Regions from separate parts of the Kitasatospora sp. NRRL B-11411 genome, predicted to be linked through region 1. Evidence: riboswitches for the same ligand, from Rfam matches in the RefSeq annotation. Region 1 holds a riboswitch; the other holds the start of a gene.

Region 1 (23,596 bases):
GGGCTTCCGGGGTGTCCAGGGCTTCCAGGGTGGCGACGGCCCGGCCCAGGGCCTCGCCCCGGCCGCGCTGCCCGCCGTCCCCGCCGACCAGGCCGTGGCCAAGGCCGCGGCGGCCGTCCCGAACGGCAAGGTCGACGCCCTCGCGGTGGTCGGCCGGGAGGGCGGCGGCAGTTCCTGGTCGGTGGAGGTGCTCGGCCCGGACGGCGTCCGCCACCTGGTGACGGTGGACGGCACCGACGGGTCGGTCACCGGGAACACCGTCGCCGCCGGACGCTGAGTCGGCGCCCGGCGGCGCGGCCGGAGTCGGTGCGGGTCGGGGTCGGTGCGGGCCGGGGTCAGTGGTAGGCGTGGACCACCGCGTGACCCCGGCCGCGGCCGATCAGCCAGCGGTTGACCGGGACGGTGACCAGGAAGGCCAGCACCAGGGAGCCGGCCAGCGACAGCCAGAACAGCAGCTGGCCGAGACCCGCGTCCATCGCCCCCGGGACGGCCACCATGACGCCGTTGTCGATCAGCTCCATGACGATGATCGACACGGTGTCGGCGGCCAGCGCGACCTTCAGCGCCTCCCGGAAGGGCAGGCCGGCCTTCAGCACGCCGCGCATGGTCAGCGCGTAGCCGAACACGAAGGCGAGCGCGATCGACAGCACCACGGTCGCGCCGTTGTGCAGGCCGAAGCCGACGCCGATCACCTGGCCGAGCACCTCGCCGATCGCGCAGCCGGTGAGGCAGTGCAGCGTCGCCTGCGCGGCGGTGCGCCAACTGCTGCCGCCGCCGTGGTGCTGGTGCGCGTGGCCGGTGTGCTGCGCGTGGTCCGGGTGGTGCCCGTGCTGCTGCTCGTGGTGCTCGTGGTGCGCGTGCTGTGCGGGGTGTGCGGGGTGTTCGTGCCCCTGGTGCGCGCTGTGCTCCATGACGGCCCTCCTCGTCCGACCCGGTGGATTCCCCCGGCCACCTGCGGAACGTTATACCCCCCTGGGGTATTCCGAACCGGTTTTCGGGATCTTTCCGGGGAGGGCCGCCCGGCGGTCCGCGTCAGCCCTTGTCGGCGGTCTTGCCGATCACCGTCACGTCGAGGCGGTCGGCCGCGTAGTCCGCGCGGATCACCTTCTTGTCGAACTTGCCGACCGAGGTCTTCGGCACCGACTCGATCAGCGACCAGCGCTCCGGCAGCTGCCAGGAGGCGACCCGCTCGGCCAGGAAGGCCCGCAGCTCGGGGAGGCCGGCCGTGGCGCCGGGCCGCAGCACCACGGTGGCCAGCGGGCGTTCGCCCCACTTCTCGTCCGGGACGGCCACCACCGCGGCTTCGGCGACCTCGGGGTGCGCCATCAGGTGGTTCTCCAGCGCGACCGAACTGATCCACTCGCCACCGGACTTGATCACGTCCTTGGCCCGGTCGGTGAGGGTCAGGTAGCCGTCGGAGGTGATGGTGCCGACGTCGCCGGTGCGCAGCCAGCCGTCGGGGCTGAACTTGTCCTCGGGAGCCTCGGCCGCGTTGCCCGTGCCGCCGAAGTACGCCGCGGCGATCCACGGGCCGCGCACCTCCAGCTCGCCCTCGGCGACGCCGTCGTGCGGCATCACCTCGCCGCCGGGGCCGATCAGCCGGGCCTGCACGGAGGACGGGAAGACGCCCTGGGTGACCCGGTAGGCCCACTCGTCCTCGCCGGTGACGCCGGCCGGCGGGTGGGCGACGGTGCCCAGCGGGGAGGTCTCGGTCATGCCCCAGGCGTGGATCACCCGGATGCCGTGCCGCTCCTGGAAGGCCCGCATCAGGGCGGGCGGACAGGCCGAGCCGCCGATGACGACGGTCTCCAGGGTGGAGGTGTCGTAGTCGCCCGCGTCCAGCTCGTCCAGCAGGCCGGTCCAGATGGTCGGGACGGCGGCGCCGAAGGTCGGCTTGACCCGGTCGATCATCTCGGCGAGCGGCTTGGGCTGCAGGAAGCGGTCCGGCATCAGCAGGCTCGCGCCGGTCATGAACGCCGCGTGCGGGATGCCCCAGGCGTTGACGTGGAACATCGGCACGACCGGCAGCACGGTGTCGCGGGCGGTCAGGCCGAAGCTGGAGGCGGCGATGATCTGCATCGAGTGCAGGTAGATCGAGCGGTGGCTGTACACGACGCCCTTGGGGTCGCCGGTGGTGCCGGAGGTGTAGCAGAGCGCGGCGGCCTGCTTCTCGTCGATGTCGGTCTGCCACGGGTAGTCGGCCGGCCGGCCCGCGATCAGCTCCTCGTAGTCGTGCACCGTCCCGCCGAACCCGGCCAGCAGCGCCGGGTCGTACGCCCCGGACACCACGATGTGCTCGACGGTGCCGGCCAGCTGCGGCAGCACGGCGGCCAGCAGCGGGAGCACCGTCCCGTTGACGATGACCACCCGGTCCGCGGCGTGCTTGACGATGTAGACCAGCTGGTGGGCGGGCAGCCGCAGGTTCAGGGTGTGCAGCACCGCGCCCATGGACGGTATCGCCAGGTACGCCTCCTGGTGCTCGGTGTTGTTCCACATCAGCGTCGCCACGACGCTGCCGTCGGTCACCCCGAGCTCGTCGCGGAGGGCGTGCGCGAGCTGTCCGGCGCGGGCGCCGATCTCGGCGAAGGTCCGCACCACCGGGCCGTTCTCGGTCCAGGTGGTGACGGTGGACCGGCCGTGGATGGTGGAGCCGTGCTGCAGAATCCGGGCAACCGTGAGCGGAACGTCCTGCATCGTGCTGTACACGCGGGTCCTCCTTGACCGGCCGGCGCGTTGCTACCCGCAGGTAGCAAGCGATTTCTCCGATTGTTTCCCCGGCGCACCCCCGCTGTCAGTAGTCGCAACCGAGATGAGACCGACCCCTCCCCCGCAGGTCGCGGGGCGTGTCCGGCCGGGTCCGGGGCGTGGCAGGGCACGGCAGGCGCGATGGGGCACGGTGGGGCGCGTCCGCCCGGCCGCGCGCCCGTTCGTTCGTTCGCGCACCCGTTCGTTCGTGCGTCCGTTCGGTGCCACTGTTCGCTTCCTACCCGCTCAGCGGGCGACCGGACCGTCCACCTGGTTGCGGTCGACGGCCAGCGCGGCGCCGCCGTAGCTCTCCTGGGCGTTGCCGTGGTGCTGGTGGATCCGGGCGTGGTCGGCCCACAGGTCGTCGCCCAGCCGGCCCGCGCCGTCGGTGGTGGTGGCCCGGTCGTCCCAGTTGGCGTACCAGACCGCGTCCGGCAGCGGCCCGCTGCCGGCCCGGGCGGCGGCGGCCAGGTCGGCCACGCCCGAGTTGGTGGAGGAGTAGAAGCCGGAGCGGAAGCCCGCCCCGTGCAGCGCCTGCGTCCAGCCGACGGTGAAGTCCATCACCGCCTGGCTGCACGCCGAGTCGCCGCGCGGGTACGCCTCGACGTCCAGGTACACGGGGGTGCCGACGCGCAGCCCGAGGCCCTGCACCGCGCGCACCGCCTCGGCCGCCTCCTCCCGGCCCTGCTGCACCGCCTGCGCCGGGTCGATCCGCTGCGTCTTGCTGCCGGCCGCCATGCACGGGGCCTGCCGCCCGACGTGGGTCGGGATCAGCTGCCAGCCCATCTCCCGGACCTCGCGCACCCAGTCCGCGGTCAGCCGGGACTGGCCGCAGGCCCGCTGCCGCCCGCTGGTGTAGATCCCGACCGCGCCGTACGGGGAGGTGCCCCACCAGGCGCGCATGGTCTCCACCGGCGGCGCGGAGCAGGCGTCGAACCCGGCGCCGGTGAACACCTCGGCGGGCAGCGGCTCCCGGCGCGAACGCAGCGGGTCGGCCAGCAGCCTCCGGCGCAGGCGGACGGGCGGCGCCTCGGCAGCCGTCCGACCCTCGGTCAGCGCGGCGGCCTGGTGGGCCACGGCGGGCGCCGCCTGGGTGGGGAGTTGCTGGGCGGGGAGCTGCTGGGCGGGGAGTTGCTGGGCGGTGGGGGCCGGGTCGAAGACGGGATCGAGGGCAGGGCCGGGGGCGAGGCCGGGATCGAGGGCAGGGCCGGGGGCGAGGCCGGGGGCGGTTCGGGCCAGGACCCGGGCGGGGGCGGCCGCCGGGCCGGCCGTCGGCATTCCGACGACCGCCTGGTCGGTGGCGAGCAGCAGGACGAGTGACGCGGCCGTCAGGGCCGCCGGGCCGAGGTAGCGCATCTTCCAGGACTACTGACGGCCCGTCAGGACCCTCGGCAGGACACGCCGTCGCCGTCGCCGGGTCACCCGGGTGGCCCCGCCGGGCCATCCGCCGGTAACCGGCTTTGACCATTTGCACTCCTTACGACAGACTCGATCGCATGCCAGGCACGCCCCTCACCGTTGAAAGCGCAATCGAACTCCCGGCAGTCGCCTCCGTTTCGAAGGCCGATACCGGTTCCCGTCGAGCCCGGGCGAGCGGCCTGCGACGACCGGACGCCCGGCGGGTGCGCGGGGTCCGGCAGCGGGTGGGGCGCGTTCCGGCCCCGATGCTGTGCCTGGTGTCGATGCTCGCGGTGCAGCTCGGGGTGGCGGCGTCCAAGCCGCTGTTCGGGGTGCTGGGGGTGGCGGGCGCGACCTTCCTGCGGATCTCGTTCGCCGCCGTCGTGCTGCTCGCCGTCACCCGGCCCCGGCTGCGCGGCCGCAGCCCGCGCGACCTGGCGATGGCCGGGCTGCTCGGCGTCGCCTCCGCCGGGATGACCCTGCTGTTCGCGGGCGCCGTCGACCGGCTGCCGATGGGCACCGCCGCCACCATCGAGTTCCTCGGCCCGCTGGCCGTCGCCCTGGTCTTCGCCCGCCGGGCCGGCCACGTGCTGTGGGCGGCACTGGCCGCCGCCGGGGTCGCGCTGCTCACCCTGCTGGGCGGCGACGGCGGCTCCGGCCCCGGCGGCCTCGACCCGGTCGGCCTGGCCTGCGCGTTCGGCGCGGCCGCCTGCTACGCGGGCTACATCCTGTTCACCGACAAGGTCGGCGCAGCCTTCAAGGGCTTCGAGGGCCTGGCGGTCTCGTTCACCATCGGCACCGTGGTGCTCGCCCCGTTCGGCGCCGCCGAGGCCGTGCACGGCCTGTCCGGATCCGACTCCCCCGCCCTGCTGCTGCTCGCCGTCGCGGGGGTCGCCCTACTCTTCCCGGTGCTGCCGTACGCGCTGGAGATGACCGCGCTGCGCCGGATGTCGCAGCGGGTGTTCAGCGTGATCGTCAGCCTCGACCCGGCGGTCAGCGCCCTGGTCGGCCTGCTGGTGCTCGGCCAGGTGCTGGGGCTGCCGCAACTGCTGGGCATCGGCTGCGTGGTCGCCGCGAGCGTCGGGGCGACGCTCACCGCGCGCCGCTGACCCGGCCGCCTTTCCCCTTCTCCCTTCTCTCCTTCCCCGCCTCCCGGAACGCGCCTCGGGGGCGCGGCGGCCGCCGTAGCGGCACCGCGCCCCCGAGGGGTTTCGATCGTCGTGCGCTGTACGCCCCGAGGCGGTGACCCTTTCCACTCCCGGGTGCTCCGGCGGTCCGTGCTCCGTCCGGTCCGGCGCCCCCGCCGGTCCGTCCGCACCTCCCGCCGGGAGGTCAGTACGAGTAGACCGGCGCGAAGACGAAGTTGAAGTTCTTGTTGGACTGGTCGGCGTAGACGACCCCGGTGTTCCCCTTCACCCCGAGGGTGTTGTTCTGGTTCGACGCACCGGCACCGGTCGCCGTCTGCTGGGTGGAGTTGTAGTTGCCGTCGACCGACCCGAAGATGTTTCCGCTGCCGAAGTCCGAGACCACGCTGCTGTTCGAGCCGTGGCCGGCAGCCGCACCGTTGTCGGCCGCCGCGGCACCCGCCCCGGCCAGCAGCAGACCGGCTGCGAGCGGGACGGACGCGACCAGCGCGGCCAAGCGGATGGTGCGGAAGCGCGCCATGGGGATTCCCTCCGTTGGTTCTTGCCAGGTATTGCGAGATGGAAAAAGTGCTTCCGGAGTTCGCGGCCAGACGAGGCTCCGGGGGCTGCGACGCCGAGGAACAGACTTCCGCAACAAATCGACAAAGCACCAGCACCGCTGAGCCTTTTCCCCCATTAGCGTGACGTGGTGGCATCGGCGCATAATCCCCGCCCGATCGGTTCGTCGGCAGACACACCGCCTGCGAGCTGGCTGTTCGCCCGGACGGCGGCGTTCCGGCCCCTGTCTGGGCGGGAGCGTGACGGGCCGGTTTCCGGCGAGTCGCGCGATCCCCGGGGCGTGCGAACGGTCCGTCCACGCCCCGTCAGGGTCGCGTGACCGCGCAAAGTCGATATTCAGCCACTTCCGGAATTCCTCATACCATCCGGATGCCACATGATGATGGTCGGTTCAACGGCAGGAGAATTTCCCGACCATCATCTTGTGACGATCGGTCAATATCCCGCCCGGCTCGGCGCCGACCACCCTCCTGGGCCTCCCGGCCTCCCGGCCCCAGCTTTCCGAGCGTCCCGAGCCCCCCGAACCCCCGAGTCCCCCGAGCCCGACCGGGCCCAGCTCCCGGGCCAGCCACTCGCGCTTCAGCAGGCCGATGCCGTGCTCGCCCGTCACCGTCCCGCCCAGTTCCAGGCCGAGCGCCATGATCTCGTCGAAGGAGCTGCGGGCCCGGGCCGCCTGCTCCTCGTCCTTCGCGTCGAAGATCACCACCGGGTGGGTGTTGCCGTCGCCCGCGTGCGAGACCACGCCGATGGTCAGCCGGTGCCGGTCGGCGATCTCGGCGACGCCGTTCAGCATCGCGGCCAGCGCGCTCCGCGGCACCGCCACGTCGTCGATCATCGTGGTGCCCAGGCGCTCCAGCGCCAGCAGCGACAACCGCCGTGCCTGCAGCAGCAGTTCGGACTCGGCCCGGTCCTCGGCCGGCACCACCGCGGTGGCCCCGGCGGCGGTGCACAGCGCCGCCACCTCGGCCAGCCGCTCACGCCGGTCCGAGCCGTCGAAGGCGACCAGCAGCAGCGCCCGGGTCGACTCCGGCAGGCCCATCCGCGCCATCGCGTTCACCGCCCGGACGGTGGTGGCGTCCATCAGCTCCATCAGCGAGGGCGCGTGTCCGGCCGACATCACCTCGCACACCGCGTGCCCGGCGGCGTCCACCGAGTCGAACTCCGCGGCCAGCACCAACTGCGGCCCCGGCGCGGGCCGTAGCGCCAGCACCGCCTCGACCACCACACCCAGGGTGCCCTCCGAGCCGACCAGCAGCCGGGTCAGGTCGTACCCGGCGACGCCCTTCGCGGTGCTCCGCCCGGTCCGCAGCAGTTGCCCGTCCGCCAGCACCACCTCCAGGCCGAGCACGTACTCGCTGGTCACCCCGTACTTCACGCAGCACAGGCCGCCGGCGCCGGTGCCGATGTTGCCGCCGATGGTGCAGGACTCCCAACTCGACGGGTCGGGCGGGTAGGAGAGCCCGAGGGCCTCGGCGGCGCGGGACAGCTCGGCGTTGACCACCCCCGGCTGCACCACGGCGATCCGGTCCACCGGGTCGAGGCGCAGGATCCGGTTCATCCTGGTCAGCGACAGCAGGATGCAGCCGTCCACCGCGTTCGCCCCGCCCGAGAGCCCCGTCCGGGCCCCCTGCGGCACCACCGGCACCCGCAGCTCGGTCGCCGTCCGCAGCACGAACCGCACCTGCTCCACCGTCTCCGGGAACACCAGCACCGCCGGCTCACCCACCGCACAGAACCCGGCCGTGTCCCGCGCGTACGCGGCCGTCACGTCCGGATCCACCGCGACCGCCCCCTCCGGCAGCCCCGCCCGCAACCGCTCGACCAACCCGCCCACGGCAACCTCCACTCGCCTCGTCCCCACGCCCCTCCCCTCCCCCGCCCCCGGCCGGACAACCGCCCACCGGCCCCTGTCGCGCTGTCGGTCCGCTCCGGCAGGCCGCGAGGCCAGCATCAACATCGGATGCCGAAATTCGCTATCCGATTCCAATCTTCATCTCGTATGCTTATTTCCGGCAACGGATGGCCGCCAGGCCTAACGACTCGAGGGGACGAGCACATGAGCGAATCGCAGCACGACGCGTGGGACCTCAAGCCCGGCGACACGATCGAACGCAAGCAGCTCCACCAGCGCTTCGGTGGGCGCACCCAGGGCGGCATCGGGCCGTCAGCGAAGTCTCCGAACGTCATGGTCTTCACCGATCCCGTCGCCGGAGAGAAGCACGGCTACTACGACGGCTGGATGCCCGACGGGCACTTCCACTACAGCGGCGAGGGCCAGTACGGCGACCAGCGCATGATCTCCGGGAACGCCAGCATCCTGAACCACACGGTCGAGGGCCGCGCGCTGCGCGTCTTCAAGGGCGCCCGGGGGCTGGTGACTTACCTCGGCGAGTTCGAGATCGCCGCTGACGACCCGTACTACGAAGCGGACGCCCCGGAGACGAACGACGGGCCGATCCGGAAGGTCATCGTCTTCCGGCTTCTCCCGGTCGACGCCGAGCCCCAGGACCCGACCTCCCGGCTCGGCCGGCTGCTCGAAACCGCTGACGGGGCCGGACCGGTGCAGAGCCTCCCCCTGGAGCAGCAGCTCACGGAGAAGATGTTCGTCGAACCCAACCGCGAGGCGTACGAGGCCGAGCGGAAGGAGTCGAAGCTCGTTGCCGCCCTGGCCGACTACCTGCGGACCAAGAACCACCAGGTGGGGCGGCACCAGATCCTGCCCGCCGGCGAGACCCGCCCCCTCTACACCGACGTCTACGTCGAGGGCCTGAACCTGCTGGTCGAAGCCAAGGGGAGCGTCACCCGCGAGAACATCCGGATGGCCATCGGTCAGCTCGCCGACTATTCGCGGTACCTCGACAACCCCGTCAAGGCCATCCTGGTCCCGAGCCGCCCCCGGGCCGACCTGCTCGATCTGGCCGCCAGCCAGGACTGCACGGTCATCTGGCCCCACGACAAGGGCTATTTCAGCACCGACCCCGCAATCGAGCTCTGACGCCCACGGGCCGGCCCTTCGATGGGCCGGCCCCGCACTCGTGCTGTCCTGGCTCAACCACCCCAGCGTTCACGGTGGTTGCGGACTCGTGCGAGGTCAATGCGGTGCTGCGGATGCGTCCGCAGTGCCCCCACCACCTCGCCGTGCTTGACGATGTCCAGGTCGTCCGTGAGGACGATCGCGCCACCGTCGAACATGACGTGGCAAGTCGGGCAGAGACAGAGGACGTTGTCCGTGATGTCCGGCCCGTTATACGGACTCCCCAACGCCTGGATGTGGGCGCCTTCGCTGTACACGCCGCCGGGCAGAACCACCGTCAGACCACAGAGCTGGCAGGCGCCTCCGTGCCAGGTCTTCACCCGCCGAACGACCGCACCGTTCCGGACGATCCGCTGCACGTCCGTCCGCACCCGCGCAGGCGTCGCGGCTCCGAGCGGCGGGTCCGACACGGCGTCCAACGTCGGCTGCACGTCCTGGGTCGGAGGTTCGGGGACGCCGGTCTCGCGGTCGGCCTCCAGCCGGAACTGCCAGATCCGGTGCCCGTCCACACCCATCGTGCTGCCGTAGCTCGCCACCCGGTACAACCCGTCGTAGCGGTACCCGCTGCGCGGCGCGAACTGCGATCCCCGGTGCGCTCCGCGCAGCACCCGGACGAGTTGCCCCTCGAGGTAACTGGTGACCAGCGCCGCGTTCCCCGGATCGTCCAAACTCTGGTCGCTGACCTGGTTGTTCGACGCGTCCTGCCCGCCGTGCCCCGTGTAGACGATGACATCGCCGTGGTCCTGGTCGTCCTTGTAACCGCCGGAGACCACGATCGACTCGGCACCACCACGCTTGGTCCCGCAGATCCCCGCCTGCAACGGACGGTGCACACCTGCGCCGTGCGCATCACGACGCGTCCTGAACTCCTGGCCGACCTCGACCCCCGGAACCTCACCGATCACGCGCACCATGCTGTCGTACGGTCACGAAGGTTTCAAGAAGCACCAATGGGCCGAGCACCAGCCAGTGCCCGCCGGCACCCACCCACCCACCCGCTGCACCACCGCAACGGCAACGGCCCCCGTCCGCATCACTGCTGGTCGGGGGCCGTTCTCGCGGCGGAGGGTGTGGGATTTGAACCCACGGTGGCGCGAAGCCACGACAGTTTTCAAGACTGGTCCCTTAGGCCGCTCGGGCAACCCTCCTCGGCGGAGGCCAGCCTAACGGGTCGGGGCCGCTTGGGTGCACACCGTTTCGGAGGGGAGGGGTCAGTTGTCGCCCTTGCGTTCGCCGAGGGTGACGGTGGTCTTGGCGGCCTTGCCGTCGCGCTTGTACTCGACCTCGACCTTCTCGCCGGGCTTGTGCGTCCAGATCTCGCTGACCAGGGTCGGGCCGCTGTCGATGGCGATGCCGCCGAGCTTGGTGATGACGTCGCCCGGCTTGAGGCCGGCCTGGTCGGCGGGGCCGCCGGGGGTGACGGCCTGCTGGCCGCCCTGGGAGCCGCTGGTGGCGATCTGGGCGCCGTCGCCGGTGTACTTGTCGTCGCGCAGGACGCCGAGGATCGCGTAGACGGGGGTGCCGTCCTTGATCAGGGTCTGGGCGACCCACTTGGCCTGGTTGATCGGGATGGCGAAGCCGAGGCCGATGGAGCCGGCCCGGCCGCTGCCGCTGGTGTTGGACTGGATCGCCGAGTTGATGCCGATCACCGAGCCGGAGGCGTCGAGCAGCGGGCCGCCGGAGTTGCCGGGGTTGATCGAGGCGTCGGTCTGCAGGGCGTTCATGTAGGACGTCTGGGAGTTGTTCTCGTCGCCGGAGGCGACCGGGCGGTCCTTGGCCGAGACGATGCCGGTGGTGACGGTGCCTTCGAGGCCGTAGGGGGCGCCGATGGCGATGGTCGCGTCGCCGATGGCGACCTTGTCGGAGTCGGCCAGCGGCAGCGGGACGAGCTTGTCGGTGGGCGGGTTGTCCAGCCGGACGACCGCGACGTCGTAGCCCTTGGCCTGGCCGACCACCGAGGCGCTGTACGAGGAGCCGTCGGAGAACTTGACGGTGAGCTTGCCGCCGTTGGCGGCGGGGGCGACCACGTGGTTGTTGGTCAGGATGTGGCCCTCGGTGTCGAAGACGAAACCGGTGCCGGTGCCGGACTCGCTGGAGCCCTCGGCCTTGATGGTGACGGTGGACGGCAGCGCCTTCGCGGCGATCCCGGCGACGGACTCGGGGGCCCGGTCCAGGTTCTGGTGGGTGTTGCCGACCGCCACGGTGGTGCTGTTGCGGCTGGCGCTGCTGCCGCCGCCGTTCTTGTCGTTGTTGGTGACGGAGGCGCCGATCGCGCCGCCGGCCAGGCCCGCCACCAGGGCGACGGCCGCGACCAGGGCGACCAGCGAGCCGCGCTTGCGCTTGCCGGAGCCGCCGTCGCCGGGCTGCGGCGCGCCCCACGGCGCACCGGGCCCGCCCGCGCCGCCGGCGGTGTCGCCGCCGGACGGGTGGCCCCAGCCGCCGACCGGGTGGCCGGCCCCGAACGGGTGCTGCGGCTGCTGGGGGCCGGCCGGGCCGCCGGGCGCGCCCGGGGCCTGCTGGAGCAGCGGCGCGGGGGCGACGGCCGGGTTGACCGCGGTCTGCGCCTCGTCCGGGCGGGCGAACGGGCCGGACGGTTCGGCGAACGGGCCGGACGGTTCGCCGACCGAGCCGTACGGGTTCTGGAACGGCGGCGGCGCGTCCACCGGAACGGCGGGGGCGAGCGGGGCGGCCGGGGCCGGGGGCAGGTCGGGCACCTTGCCGAGCTGGATGGTCTGCTCGACCGGCGTGGGAGCCGGAGCCGGGGCGGCGGCCGGGGCCGGGGCCGGGGGCAGCACCGGCGGCGGGGCGTCCAGGTAGGCAGGGGCGGGGGCGGGCGTACCGGAGCCGGCGGCCACCGCCTCGGTGCCGGCGGGCGCGGCGGCCGTCTCCGGCGGGGTGGTACCACTCGCGTGCTCGGTGCTCACGGACGACCTCCATCGCTGAACAGAACCTTCGGTGGCGAACCGCGGCGCTGGGGGCACGGCTCGCAACCTCGGTGCACAGTTTTTCCTATACCGGATTCGGACACCGTAAGCGGGCCCCTGAAGAAATGATGAGAAGCCTTAGCCCGCCCTGACATGCACATCGATGGTCCCCGCGGCGCGGTCCCGCGATGCGGACGCCCCTCCCCCCGGCCTTGGCGTTCCTCCGTCCGGAGGCTAGCCTGTCGCTCCTGTAAACCGAAGAACGTCGCGGGAGCTTGGACCAGCCAGGCTGAGAGTGCGCCGGTTCGACCGTGGGCATGGCGGTGACGCCACCACGGGCGAGGGGGCGCTGACCGCCGGAACCTGTCCGGGTAATGCCGGCGTAGGGAGTATCGGCCATGACGGCTGTTCCGTCTGCCCAGTTGTCCGACCGTGCCGCCGAGGTGCGGTCCGAGGCCCCGCTGACCCTCGACACCGCGCCGCCGCGCACCCTGGACTTCCGGGCGCTGTTCGCGCTGTGGGCCAACCTCGGGGTCAGCCTGATCGGCTTCACCAGCGCCGCGACGGTGCTCGGCGAGCAGGGCCACGAACTGGGCTTCACCGCCGCGGTGACGGCGATCGTCGCGGGCACCGCGATCGGCACCGCGATGCTGGCGGTGGCCGCCCTGGTGGGCGCCCGGACCGGCGCACCGGCGATGGCGGTGCTGCGCGGCCTGTTCGGCACCCGGCTGTCGTACGTGCCGACGGTGCTGAACATCGTGCAGTGCGTCGGCTGGGGCGTGTACGAGCTGACGGTGATCGCCTGGGGCGCGCAGACCGTGTCGGGCACCGCGGGCTGGCGGTGGCTGTTCGTGCTGCTGGCGGGCGTGCTGACCACGGTGCTGACGATCTGGCCGCTGGGCGCGATCGCGGTGCTGCGCAAGTACGTGGCGGTGGCGGTCGGCGTGGCGATGGTCTACTTCACGGTGCAGTTCGCCCGGGTGGGCTTCCCCGACCCGGGCGCGGGCAACTGGGACGGCTTCCTGGGCGCCACGGACGCGGTGATCGCGGTGTCGATCTCCTTCGTGCCGCTGGCCGCCGACTACACCCGGCACGCGCGCAGTTCGGCGAAGGCGTTCTGGGGGACGTTCTCCGGCTACACGGTGGCCCAGGTGTGGTGCTACGTGCTGGGCGTGGTGGCGCTGCTGCAGTCGGGCGGCGACGCGAACCGGATCTTCGAGTCGTTCACCGGCGTGGCCGCGGGCTGGGCGTTTCTGCTGGTGCTGGTGCTGCGGGAGACCGACCAGTCGTTCGCGAACGTGTACTCGACGGCGATGTCGATCCACAACCTGTGGCCGCGGGTGGACCGCCGGGTGCTGACCGGCGGGATCGGCGTGCTGGTGACGGTGCTGGCGCTGCGGATCAAGGAGTTCACCGACTCGTACTACGGGTTCCTCGGCCTGATCGGCTCGGTGTTCGTGCCGCTGTTCGCGGTGCTCGCGGTGGACTACTTCCTCGGTGCGGGCCGGCGCGGCTGGAACCTGGCGCAGGACGCCCCGGCGCGCTGGGTGATGCTGCTGCCGTGGGCGGTGGGCTTCGCGGTGTACCAGTTCCTGGCCCCGTCGAAGATCGGCGGCTGGTGGACCGGCCGTTGGGAGGACCTCCAGCAGCTGGTGCACTTCACCCCGGCGGCGTGGTCCTCGGCCTCGCTGTTCTCCTTCCTGGTCGCGGCGCTGGTCACCCTCGCGGTGACCGCGCTGGAGCGCCCGAAGACGGCGGCGGGCCCGCAGCAGGGCTGACCCGCGTCCGGCGCCGGCCTCCCGTTCACGCCCGCTCGCTCCCGTTCGCTCCCGCTCGCTCCTGTTCAGGGGACCAGCACCACCTTGCCGGTGACGGTGCCGGACTCGGCCAGGCGCAGCGCCTCGGCGGCCTCGGTGAGCGGGAGGCGGGCGGCGATCGGCGCGGTGAGCTCGCCGCGCCGCAGGGCGTCCAGGACGGCGGTCAGGTCGGCGCGCAGCCGGGCCCGGAAGCGGGCGGGGCGCAGGGTCCGGCCGGCCCAGATGTTGTAGAAGTGCGCGCGGCGGCCGTTCGGCAGGGCGTTCCACCACCAGGTGCGGGCGAGCACCTTGAGCACCGGCCACTGCTTGGAGCCGGTGTCGTCGCGGGTGGCGGCGCTGCCGTAGGCGACCAGGGTGCCGCCGGGGGCGAGCAGGCGCCAGGAGTCCAGGACGCTGCGGCCGCCGACGTGGTCGAAGACGGCGTCGACGCCGCCGGGGGCGAGCCGGCGGACCTGGGCCGGGACGTCGCCGGTGCGGTAGTCGACGGGGGTGACGCCGAGGGCGCGCAGCGCGTCGTGGTGGCGGGCGGAGGCGGTGCCGATCACCTGCGCCCCGGCGGCCAGGGCGAGTTGGGCGAGCAGCAGGCCGACGCCGCCGCCCGCGCCGTGCACCAGGACGGTCTGCCCGGGGCGGACCTCGGCGTGCCGGTGCAGCAGCTGCCGGGCGGTGATGCCGTTGACGACCGCGGTCTCGGCCGCCGCGGGCTCCAGGCCGTCCGGGACGTCGACGGTGTCGGCGGGGTCGAGCAGGACGTGGCTGGCCCAGCCGCCGGTCTTCACCAGCGCGGCGACCCGGCGGCCCGCCAGCGCCGGGTCGGTGCCGGGCCCGGTGGCCGTCACCGTGCCGACCAGGTCGTAGCCCGGGACGAACGGGAACGGCGGCTGGTCGTAGTAGCGGCCGCGGCGCATCTGCTGCTCGGCGAAGGACACGCCGGTGGCCTCGACCGCGACCAGCACCTGCCCGGGACCGGGCTGCGGCAGCGGCGATCGGCGGATCCGCAGGCCCTCCGGCTCGACGATGCCGGGCAGGACGATCTCGACGAGCTGTTCTTCTCGCATGACGGTCTCCCATTCGATAGAGCCACTCACTTGCGTTAGACCCTCTAACAAGAACCGTTGTAACACCACGCTTCCGTGAGAGTCAACAACGAACGCGATAGGGTCTAACGGAAGGAAGAGGGTGCAACGCGTCCCGTGGCGGTACCGCGACGGCACCGCCACGGCACCGCGACGGCACCCCGGCGCGGCAGGACGAGAGGAACCCCATGGAGACCGAGACCGGCACCCCCCGGGAGCGCTACCGCGCCCAGGTCCGCGAGGAGGTCAAGCGGCACGCCCGCGAGCAGATCGCCGAGGCCGGCGCCTCCGCGCTCTCGCTGAACGCGATCGCCAAGCGGATGGGCATGAGCGGTCCGGCGCTCTACCGCTACTTCGCCAACCGCGACGAGCTGATCACCGACCTGGTCACCGACGCCTACCGCAGCCTCGCCCTGGCCCTGCGCGCCCCGGCCGAGGCGGGGGCCGACCTGCCGGCGCTGGCGGCCGCCCTGCGGCAGTGGGCGCTGGCCGACCCGCAGCGCTACTTCCTGCTGTACGGCACCCCCGTCCCGGGCTACCACGCCCCGTCGGAGACCACCGCCATCGCCACCTCGATCATGACCACGCTGCTGGACGCCGCCGTCCTCCACCAGACCCCGGCGGTCGACCCGGGCCCGGCCGACGCCCGCCTCTACACGCACCTGGCGCACCACCACGAGTGGGCCGGCGACCACCCGGCCCCGTCGCACGCGCTGCGCCGGGCGCTGGTGTTCTGGACCAGGCTGCACGGCGTGCTCTCGCTCGAACTGGCCGGGCACTTCACCGGCATGGAGCTCGACGCCGAACTGCTGTACGCCTCCGAGGCGGAGTCCCTCGCCGGCCCGCGCTGACCCGGCCGCCCGCATCCGCCCCGCCCGCCCGCCCGACCCAGGCCCCTCCCCCGCACAAGTCCAAGCCCGCTCCACCCGTCCCGCCCCGTCCCGCCGACCGGTTGTTCACCCGCCCGCCACCGTGCCGGAGGACGGGCGACATCCGGTGCCGCGTACGGTGGTTCACGTGGACACCCAGCACAGCGCGGCCGGTTCGCCCGCCGCTCCGACCGACCGCACCGCCGTCAAGGTGATCGCGCACCGGGGCTCCTCGGCGGCGCTGCCGGAGCACACCGAGGCGGCCTACCGGCGGGCGCTGGAGGAGGGGGCGGACGGCCTGGAGTGCGACGTCCGGGTCACCGCCGACGGGCAGTTGGTGTGCGTGCACGACCGGACGGTGCGCCGGACCTCGGACGGGCAGGGCGTGGTGTCGGCGATGACGCTGGCTCAGCTGTCCGCGCTGGACTTCGGCTCGTGGAAGCACCCGGAGCGGCCGGAGCCCAGCCCGGTGCTCACCCTGGAGCGGCTGCTGGAGCTGACCGCGGACGCCGGGCGGCGGGTGGAGCTGGCGATCGAGACCAAGCACCCGGTGCGCTACGCGGGCCGGGTGGAGTCCGAACTGCTGCGGGTGCTGGGCCGGTTCGGGCTGCTGCCGGCCGACCCGGCCGAGTCCTCGGTACGGGTGATGAGCTTCTCCGAGCTGGCCCTGCACCGGGTCCGGCGGGCCGCCCCGGCGGTGCCCCGGGTGTACCTGTGGGAGCGCCGGCTGCCGGTGCTGGGCCGGACCAGGTCGCTGCCGGGCGGCGCCGCGATCGCCGGTCCGGGCATCGAGCTGGTGCGGCGCGACCCGGGCCTGGTGACGGCGCTGCGCCGGGCCGGGCACCGGGTGCACGTGTGGACGGTGGACCGCCCGGAGGACGTCGAACTCTGCCTGGAACTGGGCGTGGAGGCCCTGATCACCAACCGCCCGGCCGAGGTGCTGGCCCAACTCGGCCGCTGAACCGGAACCCCGACCGCCCCCGACCGCCCTCGACTACCCCGCCGTCCCATCGCCCGGCCCACCCGGCCCACCCGGCCTGCCCCGCCCGCCTGCCCGGCCCACCCGGCCCACCCGGAAACCCGGTGGCCTCGACTTCCGCTCCGGTGGCACTCGCCCGCCAATCGCGTGACAGAAATACCGAACGGGGTATTTCCGGAGCCCGTTTCCCGCCGATCACCACCGCGGAACGTGAGACCCCCCTCACCTTTTGCCCGCGCGGCCGGGCAGATGTCGTTAATACCGCCATCGGATCGTCGAACGCCCGTTTCCGGGGCATTACCTGCGGGCATCCATCCCTCGGCAGAAGCTGAAGGAGGTCCGGGGGTGGCGTTGATGGTGGCGCGAGCTGTGCCAGTTCAGGCCGGGTCGACCTCATCGGCCATGGCGGTTCCGCACGGGCCGGCCAGTGTTTCGGCCGCGCGGCGCAGGCTGCGCGGCGATCTCGGTGACCGGTCGATACCGGAAGCGGTGATTGACGACGCGGTGTTGATCCTCTCCGAACTGCTCAGCAATTCCTGTCGGCACGCGAGACCGCTGGAAGCGGCCGCGGACGCCGCTGGGGAGGACGCGGAGAGCGGTACGGTGCTGGTGAGTTGGCAGATGCGCGGCGACGGCCTGCTGACCCTGGAGGTGACGGACGGCGGGGCGAGCACCCGGCCGATCCCGGCCCGTCCGTCGGTGACGGCGCACGGCGGCCGCGGGTTGAGCATCGTGGGCCGGCTCGCGCAGGACTGGGGCGTGCGGCACGCACCCGGTCAGGTGACGGTCTGGGCGGAGCTCCCGGCGTTCGGGCAGGTCGCGGACGGCGGGCGGCGGCGCAGCGCCTGAGCGGCCGGAACGGGAGGTTCCCGGCGAAGTAGGCTGCCCGGTGCAACGTCCGACGTCCCCGGGAGAGCCGCACCATGGCCAAGAAGGCCGCGAAGAAGCAGCCCAGCCAGTCCACCGCCGTCGAGGGCGAGGTCCCGGTCGTCGGGGCGCGCGAGGCCTGCCCGTGCGGCTCGGGCCGCCGGTACAAGGCCTGCCACGGCCGCCAGGCGGCGCACGCGGTGCAGGAGTTGGTGCACCGCCCGTTCGAGGGCCTGCCGGGCGAGGCCGACTGGGTGGCGCTGCGCGAGCTGGTCCCGGCCGCCACGGTGCCGCTGGTGCTGGCCGCCGGGGTGGCGGACGAGGCGGTCGGCGAGGTCCCGTCGGTGACGCTGGCGACGGTGCTGCCGCTGGCCTGGCCGGCGCTGCGCCGTCCGGACGGCTCGATCCTGCTGGGCCTGCAGACCCAGTCCTCCTCCGGCGACCTGAGCCGTGACCTGGCGGACGCGCTGGAGCTGGCGCTGGCCACCGAGCCGGGCACCCCGGTGCCGGCCCGCCGGACCAACCCGGGCGGCCGCCGCCTGCAGGAACTGCTGGACACCACGGCCGCGTTCGTCCCCGAGGTGCACACCGGCTTCGAGTTCTGGCTGGAGGACGCCGAGTCGGCGACCGGCGAGGTGGCGGCCTCGCTGGAGCGGGCCAACGCCTCGGCGATCCCGACCGAGAAGCTGGCCGGGGTGGACTCCGCGTACTGGTGCGGCACCCCGGACAAGAACCACCTGCGCTGGGTGATGGACGTCCCCGAGGAGCAGTTGCTGGACGCGCTGTCCCGGCTGTCGGCGGCCGGTGACAGCTCGCTGGGCGAGGGCACCAAGCTGGTCGGCTCGTTCCGGGCGCACGGCCTGACCGTCCCGGTGTGGGACCTGCCGCTGGAGATGACCGCCGCGGACGTGGAGAAGCCGGCCGTGGAGTTCGCCGGGAAGCTGGCCGCGGTGCTGGCCGCGCCCGCGCCGCTGACCGCGGAGGAGCGCCGGGCCCGGGCGAACCTGGTGAGCCGTCAGATCACCCTGAACTGACCGGAACTGGCCGCAAGGTGATGTGAGTCACATTTCCGGCCCGGTCAAAGGCCTTTCCGCGTGGACAAATTGGCGCGGAGCCGGATCTTTGTTACTGTTTGAAAGGTCCGACCGCTGGTGCATCCCCCGTCGCCAGCGGTCGGACTTTTCTCGTTTCCGGGCTGCGACTTCCTCACCAGGCACCATAGCTGACGGGACATCATCAAAAAAGCAGGCCCGGCGCCCCGGCTCAGCCCTGCGGCAGCGCCACCGCGCTGGCCGTGATCATCCCGCCCAGCAGCGTCCCGACCTCCGGCAGCCACGGCCGCCCCGGCCCCGGCCGGCGCACCCAGTGCACCGCGCCCGCCCCCGTCCGGGACGGCGGCAGCACCAGGTAGCCGCCCGGCCCGTGGTAGCGCAACACCCCCGGCACCCAAGGCCGTTCGGCCAGCAGCCCGCCCAGCTCCGGCAGCGTGTACGGCGCGGTCAGCAGCACGAACCGGCCCGGCGTGCCGAGCACCGGCCCGTACGGGACGCCGGTCTCCTCCAGGTGCCGCAGCAGCCACGGCCCGGCCGGCCGCGGCAGGCTCACCGCGCCCAGCGCCCGCCCGGTCGCCGCCAGCACCGGGGCGCCCGGCGCGCGCCGCTCCCACCACCAGCGCACCATCCGCGGATCGGTGGTCGCCGCCTCCAGCGGCGGGTCGTCCGGGTGCCCGCCCGGCACCGCGCAGGCCCGGTCGCCGCACGAGCAGCGTCCCGCCGCGCCGCGCGGCACCCGGGCCCCCGGCAGCACCGGCCAGCCGCACCCCTCGGCGGCCTGCAGGGCGGCGGCGAGCGCCAGCGAACGGCTCCGGCGGCCCGGCCACCACCGGCCGACGCGCTCCGGCAGCAGCTCTCGGCGGGGTGGGCGCATGGCGGCTCGTTCCTTTCCGCGTCCATCGGGGCGCACGGCACGGTCGGTGCGATCGTCTGATCGTTCGGATCGGCGTGGTCGGGGTGGCGGGCGGTGCGTGTGCGTCTCGGCTACCCGCTGCTGGAACGAGAATCCCCCATACGTCCGGATGGACGCGGCCGGGCGCCCCCCGGTTCCACCGTACGAGTGAGTGCGGGTCGCCCCGGGTGGCACCCCGGCGGCCTGCGCATACGATCCCTGGCACGTTCGGCCGCCGCACTCCTGGACATGCCCCGATCGGCCTGTGTACAAGTGGGGGAAACATGCCGAGTAGTGAGTAAAGACATCGTTTCGGTCGGTCTCGGTGGTCTTGCGTGACACGTTCCGGATTGTGGGGAGTTGCGACATGACCGACGTCCACCCGTTGACGTCCACGGCGCCCGCCGCCACGGCGCTGCCGCCCGCCCCGGCCGCCCCGGCGGCCGACCCGCTGCTGCTCCCGGAGCTCGGCGAGGTGCCCGCCGCCGACCTGCAGGACCGTTTGGCCGGATGGCTGTCCGATTTCACCAGCCTCCAGGAGCACCTCGAACTGCTGGCCCGGGCCGACGGCCTGGCCGGCACCCTGGACGCGCTGCTGGACTCCGGCGCGGCCCTGCTCGGCGCCCGCCGCGGCCTGGTGGTGACGCTGCCGCCCGGCTCCGAGGGCCAGCCGGCCCGCCCGGTCGGGCTCGGCCTGGACCGGGCGACGCTCGGCACGCTGGAGACCGTGCCGGTCGAGCACGGCCCGTTCGCCGGGCTGCTCGGCCGCCCCGGCCCGGAGGGCCGGCTGCTGATCGCCGACCTGGCCGCCGACCCGGCGGTCGGCCCCCGCTTCCGCGAGGTCGCCGAGCAGCTCGGCCTCGGCGCCTGCTACGCCCTGCCGCTGGCCACCGGCCCCGCGGAGGAGGTGCTCGGCGCGGCCGCCTGGTTCTACGACGAGCCCGGCAGCCCCGACGAGCGCCGCGAGCACCTGGTGCGCCGCTACTGCGAGTTCGCCGCCCCGCTGCTGGCCCGCCAGCTGGCCGCGGACCGGGCGGTGCGCGCCGCCGAGACGCTGCGCCGCTCGCTGCTGCCCGGCCACCTGCCCGCCCGCACCGGCCTGAAGGTGGCCGCCCGCTGCGTCCCCGCCGCGCTGGAGCGGGCCGCCGGCAGCGACTGGTACGACGCGATCGCGCTGCCCGACGACACCGTGGGCCTGACCGTGGGCAGCGTGCTCGGCGGCGGCCCGGGCGCCGGCCCGCACGCGGGCACCGACGCGGCCGCCGCGATGGGCCGGGTGCGGGCCGCGCTGCGCGCCTACGCGGTGCTGGAGGGCGAGGACCCGGTCTCGGTGCTCGGCGACCTCGAACTGCTGCTGAAGACCACCGAGCCGACCCGCTCCGCCACCGCGGTCTACGCCTGCGTCGACCCGGCCGAGCGCCGGATCGCGCTGGCCGGCGCCGCCAACTGCCCGCCGGTGCTGCTCACCCGCTACGGCGCCAACTTCGTGGAGACCTCGCTGTCCGCGCCGCTGGGCATGCTCAGCTGCTGGGAGGCCCCCGGGGTGGAGCTCACCGCGGAGCCCGGCGACGTGCTGGTGCTGTACACCGAGGGCCTGGCCCGCCGCTTCGCCCCCGCCCTGCACGCCGGGCAGAGCGCGCTGCGCCGGGCCGCCGCCGACGCCCCGCGGGACGTCCGGCTCGACCCGGACCGGCTCTGCGCCCACCTGCTGGAGCAGGCCGGCGGCGGCGAGCCCGGCACCGACGACCTGGTGCTGCTGGCCGCCCGCTTCGAGTAGCCCCGGCCGGCCCGGCCGGACCCCGGACGCCCTTCCTCCGTTCGAACGGCCCTACGTACCATGGGGGCGACATCCGCCCGCACGCCCCGCGACCCGGGGACGGGCGGGCGGTAGCGCGCGCAAGGAGGCGACGTAGTGACCGAGGACCGCAGCCCGGCGGTGTCCGAGAACCCCGAGGGTTCCGTCGAGGGCGAGGAGGCCGAGAAGCCGGTCAAGAGCCGCAAGAACGGCCTGTACGGCGAGATCTCCGACGAGCTCGCCGCGTCCATGCGCTCCGGCTGGGCCGACACCGAGCTGCGCGGCCTGCAGCCGGACGTGCAGGCCCCGTACGCGGCCGAGCGCCGCGCCAAGCTGTCCGCCGCCTTCCCCGGCGAGCGCCTGGTCGTCCCCGCGGGCAACCTGCGCACCCGGGCCAACGACACCGAGTACGCCTTCCGCGCCGCCAGCGAGTACGTCCACCTGACCGGCAACCGGACCGAGGACGCCGTCCTGGTCGGCGAGCCGGTCGACGGCGGCCACGCGTTCGCGCTGTACCTGCTGCCGCGCTCCGACCGGGAGAACGGCGAGTTCTGGCTGAGCGGCCAGGGCGAGCTGTGGGTCGGCCGCCGCCACTCGCTGGCCGAGTCCGAGCAGCTGTACGGCCTGCCGGTGCGGGACGTCCGCAAGGCCGCCGAGGAGCTGGCCGCGGCCGACGTCCCGACCCGGATCGTGCGCGGCTACGACGCCGCGCTGGAGGAGGCCCTCGCCGAGCGGCTCGACGAGGAGAAGGACGACGAGCTGAAGGTGTTCCTGTCCGGGCTGCGCCTGGTCAAGGACGAGTGGGAGATCGGCGAGCTGCGCGCCGCCTGCGACGCCACCGTGAACGGCTTCACCGACGTGGTGCGCGAGCTGGACCGGGCCGTCGCCTCCTCCGAGCGCTGGATCGAGGGCACCTTCTGGCGCCGCGCCCGGGTCGAGGGCAACGACGTCGGCTACGGCACGATCGCCGCGGCCGGCCCGCACGCCACCACCCTGCACTGGGTCCGCAACGACGGCGACGTCCGCCCCGGCGAACTGCTGCTGCTGGACGCGGGCGTGGAGACCCACACCCTCTACACCGCCGACGTCACCCGCACCCTGCCGATCAACGGCCGCTTCTCCCCGCTGCAGCGCAAGGTCTACGACGCGGTGTACGAGGCCCAGGAGGCCGGCATCGCCGCGGTCCGGCCGGGCGGGAGGTTCCGCGACTTCCACGACGCCGCGCAGCAGGTGCTCGCCGCCCGCCTGCTGGAGTGGGGCCTGATCGACGCCTCGGTGTACGACCTGGAGAAGGTCCTGGAGCTCGGCCTGCAGCGCCGCTGGACGCTGCACGGCACCGGCCACATGCTCGGCCTCGACGTGCACGACTGCGCGCACGCCCGCCGCGAGCAGTACGTGGACGCGCTGCTGGAGCCCGGCATGGTGCTGACCGTCGAGCCCGGCCTGTACTTCCAGGCCGACGACCTGACCGTCCCCGAGGAGTACCGCGGCCTCGGCGTCCGGATCGAGGACGACATCCTGGTCACCGCCGACGGCCACGAGAACCTCTCCGCGGCGCTGCCCCGGCAGGCCGACGAGGTCGAGTCCTGGATGGCCGGCCTGACCGCCTGACCGCCCGCGCGGCACGTACCGAAGCCCCCGTCCGGCCGGTCCGGCGGGGGCTCCGTCGTGCTCAGTGGCGTCGGCCCCAACCGGAGCAGGCCGCGCAGGTCGGGAGGTTCTTCGCATAACGGGCATGACGGAACATGGACATCTGACGCTCTCCGGACATGGTGGTGGAAGAGGACGGGGAACGGCCGCACCGGACCCCGATGTGATGACTCCTCATCCTCCCGGGAGGTTGTCTCCCGATTCCAAAGGTTTTCCGCCGCCGTCCGCCCCCGTCCGATCAGCCTGCGCCACCGTCCGTGCGCACCCGCCCACCCCGCCGCCGCTCCCGGCGGGCCGGCGCCCCGGACGGCTAGACTCGGCGCGAAACCGCCGACGGCCGCCCCGGGAGCACCACATGGCCGAGCCCGTGCCCATCACCATCGGAAGGCGCCCGGCGCCGGTGCACACCGTCGCGGTGTACGCCTTCGCGGGCATGGCCCCGTTCGAACTCGGCGTGGTGGTCGAGGTGTTCGCCCTCGCCCGGCCCGAGCTGGCCGGGCTGCTGGCCGCCCCCTGGTACGACGTCCGGGTGTGCGCCGAGCGCCCCGGCCACCCGCTGGAGGCGGTCGGCGGGTTCTCCCTGACGCCCCGTCACGGCCTGGAGGAACTCGCCGCCGCCGACACCGTCGTGGTGGTCGGGGTGCCCGACCCGCACGGCGACGTCCCGCCCGCCGTGGTGGCCGCGCTGCGCACCGCGCACGCCCGCGGCGCCCGGGTGGTCTCGATCTGCTCCGGCGCCTTCGCGCTGGCCGCCGCCGGACTGCTGGACGGCCTGCCCGCCACCACGCACTGGCG
Region 2 (2,170 bases), on a different contig from region 1:
CGGCCGAGTTCGCCGAGGGTGGTGAGTTCGGCGAACTGGGCCTCGTCGTTGGCGTCGGCGATCGAGCCGGGGCGCAGGCCGTCGCCGAGCGAGAAGGTGACGTCGTAGGCGCGCAGCAGGTCGCAGAGTTCCTCGAAGTGCGTGTAGAGGAAGTTCTCCTGGTGGTGCGCCAGGCACCAGGCGGCCATGATCGAGCCGCCGCGCGAGACGATGCCGGTCTTGCGGCGGGCGGTCAGCGGGACGTACCGCAGCAGGACGCCGGCGTGCACGGTCATGTAGTCGACGCCCTGCTCGCACTGTTCGAGCACGGTGTCGCGGTAGACCTCCCAGCTGAGTTCCTCGGCCCGGCCGTCGACCTTCTCCAGCGCCTGGTAGAGCGGGACGGTGCCGATCGGGACGGGGGAGTTGCGCAGGATCCACTCGCGGGTGGTGTGGATGTTGCGGCCGGTGGAGAGGTCCATGACGGTGTCGGCGCCCCAGCGGGTGGCCCAGGTCATCTTCTCCACCTCCTCCTCGATCGAGGAGGTGACGGCGGAGTTGCCGATGTTGGCGTTGATCTTCACCAGGAAGTCGGTGCCGATGATGGACGGTTCGCTCTCGGGGTGGTTCACGTTGACCGGGATGACGGCCCGTCCGCGGGCCACCTGCTCGCGGACGAACTCCGGTTCCAGGCCCTCCCGGAGCGCGACGAACTCCATCTCGGGTGTGATCAACCCGCGCTTGGCGTACGCGAGTTGGGTGACGGCGACGCCGTCGCGGGCGCGCAGCGGGCGGCGCGGGCGGCCGGGGAAGACGGCGTCCAGGGTGCGCAGGTCGCCGCCGCGCGGGGCGGTGTGCCGGATGCCGTCGTCCTCGGGCCGGGCCGCGCGGCCCTCGTACTCCTCGACGTCGCCGCGCTGGCGGATCCAGGGGTCGCGCAGCGGGGCCAGGCCGCGCCGGACGTCGGTGGGCTGGGCGGGATCGGTGTACGGGCCGGAGGTGTCGTACAGCGGGACGGTCTTCCCGTCGGTGAGGTGGACCTCGCGGTAGGGGACCCGCAGGTCGGGGCGGCTGCCCTGGCGGTGGGCCTTGCGCCAGGCCGGGGTCGGGTACCCGGTGGCGGTCGGCTGCTGGGCAGACGTGTCTTCGGCGAACGTGGTCATGCGACCTTCAACTCCCTACGCCGGCATTACCCGGTCAGGTTCCTGCGGTCGGCGCAGCAGGTGGTACGCGGGCCCGCGTACCGTCAGCGCCCTCTCAGCCCGGTGCTCCGAGCTCCCGTTCCGCGCAGGCGTTTGCGCCTGCGTCCGCTGCTCACCGTAGGGCACCGGGCGCGGACGGTCCAGGGCGCACCCCCGGTGCGGGGCGTGCGCCCGGCCTGTGCGGGCGGCGTGCGGGGTGGAAGAATCGCCGGGGTGATCGGACTGGTGGGGCGGGTGACGGGGCGGATCGGCGCGGGCCTGGTCGGCGAGGTGATGGTGAGCGTTCCCGAACGCCTGGGCAGCGAGGCGTTCCTGGCGTACCGGGCCGTCCCGGGTGATCCGCTGGAGCCGGGCAGCATGGTGGTGGTGGTCGATTACCAGCCACCGCGCACGGTGTACGTCGAGCCCTTCTGACTACACCTCAGCAGGGCTTTGCAAACCCTTTGCAATCGTTTCGAGACAGTGACAGTTCCCACGGGTGCGGGGCCTTCCACCCCGCCGCCGGGCGGCGGAGAATGCCGCTGCCACCGGATTCCGCGCCCACAACTGCACCACCCTGCGCAGCCACGGACCGGTGTGCCACGAAGGGGGAGTTCCCGATGCTCATCGGCATCGCCGGGGGAGTCGTCGCCGGCATCGTTCTGCTGATCCTGCTGTTCAAGTTGATGTGGCGGGTGGCGGAACCGAACGAGGCGCTGGTCATCTCGGGTTCCAAGCACGGCGAGGGCCTCGGCTTCCGCGTGGTCACCGGACGGGGGACCTTCGTGGTGCCCGGTGTCCAGGCGGTGCGCCGGCTGTCGCTGGACCTCAACGAGGCCGCGCTGGACGTCGAGTGCGTGACCTCGCAGGGCATTCCGGTCCACGTCAAGGGCGTGGTCATCTTCAAGGTCGGCGACGACCCGTCGTCCATCGCCAACGCCGCCCGCCGCTTCCTGGACCAGCAGAAGATGATGGGCCAGCGGGTGCACAACGTGTTCGCCGGCCACCTG

What was found. A riboswitch is a leader RNA that binds a small molecule or an ion and turns the genes downstream of it on or off. The one in region 1 is predicted to bind thiamine pyrophosphate.
Region 2: linked by a shared signal. The riboswitch ahead of thiC (phosphomethylpyrimidine synthase ThiC) and the one ahead of IH44_RS0101425 (cytosine permease) in region 1 are both predicted to bind thiamine pyrophosphate.

What each region holds. Positions count from the first base shown of each region.
Region 1 covers NZ_JOGH01000002.1:26,585-50,180, forward strand. Annotated here, with positions in the region: gene IH44_RS45100 (hypothetical protein) at 1-277, shown strand, start outside; gene IH44_RS0101375 (DUF4396 domain-containing protein) at 336-911, opposite strand; gene IH44_RS0101380 (long-chain fatty acid--CoA ligase) at 1,033-2,706, opposite strand; gene IH44_RS0101385 (DUF1906 domain-containing protein) at 2,992-4,101, opposite strand; gene IH44_RS0101390 (DMT family transporter) at 4,428-5,252, shown strand; gene IH44_RS0101395 (hypothetical protein) at 5,476-5,808, opposite strand; gene IH44_RS0101400 (FAD-binding oxidoreductase) at 6,238-7,680, opposite strand; gene IH44_RS0101405 (hypothetical protein) at 7,903-8,841, shown strand; gene IH44_RS0101410 (YDG/SRA domain-containing protein) at 8,895-9,794, opposite strand; tRNA gene IH44_RS0101415 (tRNA-Ser) at 9,943-10,028, opposite strand; gene IH44_RS0101420 (S1C family serine protease) at 10,092-11,804, opposite strand; TPP riboswitch at 12,062-12,212, shown strand; gene IH44_RS0101425 (cytosine permease) at 12,203-13,582, shown strand; gene IH44_RS0101430 (medium chain dehydrogenase/reductase family protein) at 13,648-14,679, opposite strand; gene IH44_RS0101435 (TetR/AcrR family transcriptional regulator) at 14,886-15,548, shown strand; gene IH44_RS0101440 (glycerophosphodiester phosphodiesterase family protein) at 15,715-16,527, shown strand; gene IH44_RS0101445 (ATP-binding protein) at 16,900-17,394, shown strand; gene IH44_RS0101450 (DUF5926 family protein) at 17,469-18,446, shown strand; gene IH44_RS0101455 (bifunctional DNA primase/polymerase) at 18,676-19,338, opposite strand; gene IH44_RS0101460 (PP2C family protein-serine/threonine phosphatase) at 19,724-21,133, shown strand; gene IH44_RS0101465 (aminopeptidase P family protein) at 21,269-22,762, shown strand; gene IH44_RS0101470 (helix-turn-helix domain-containing protein) at 23,157-23,596, shown strand, end outside.
Region 2 covers NZ_JOGH01000019.1:77,238-79,407, forward strand. Annotated here, with positions in the region: gene thiC (phosphomethylpyrimidine synthase ThiC) at 1-1,142, opposite strand, end outside; TPP riboswitch at 1,138-1,271, opposite strand; gene IH44_RS0112510 (hypothetical protein) at 1,395-1,595, shown strand; gene IH44_RS0112515 (flotillin family protein) at 1,781-2,170, shown strand, end outside.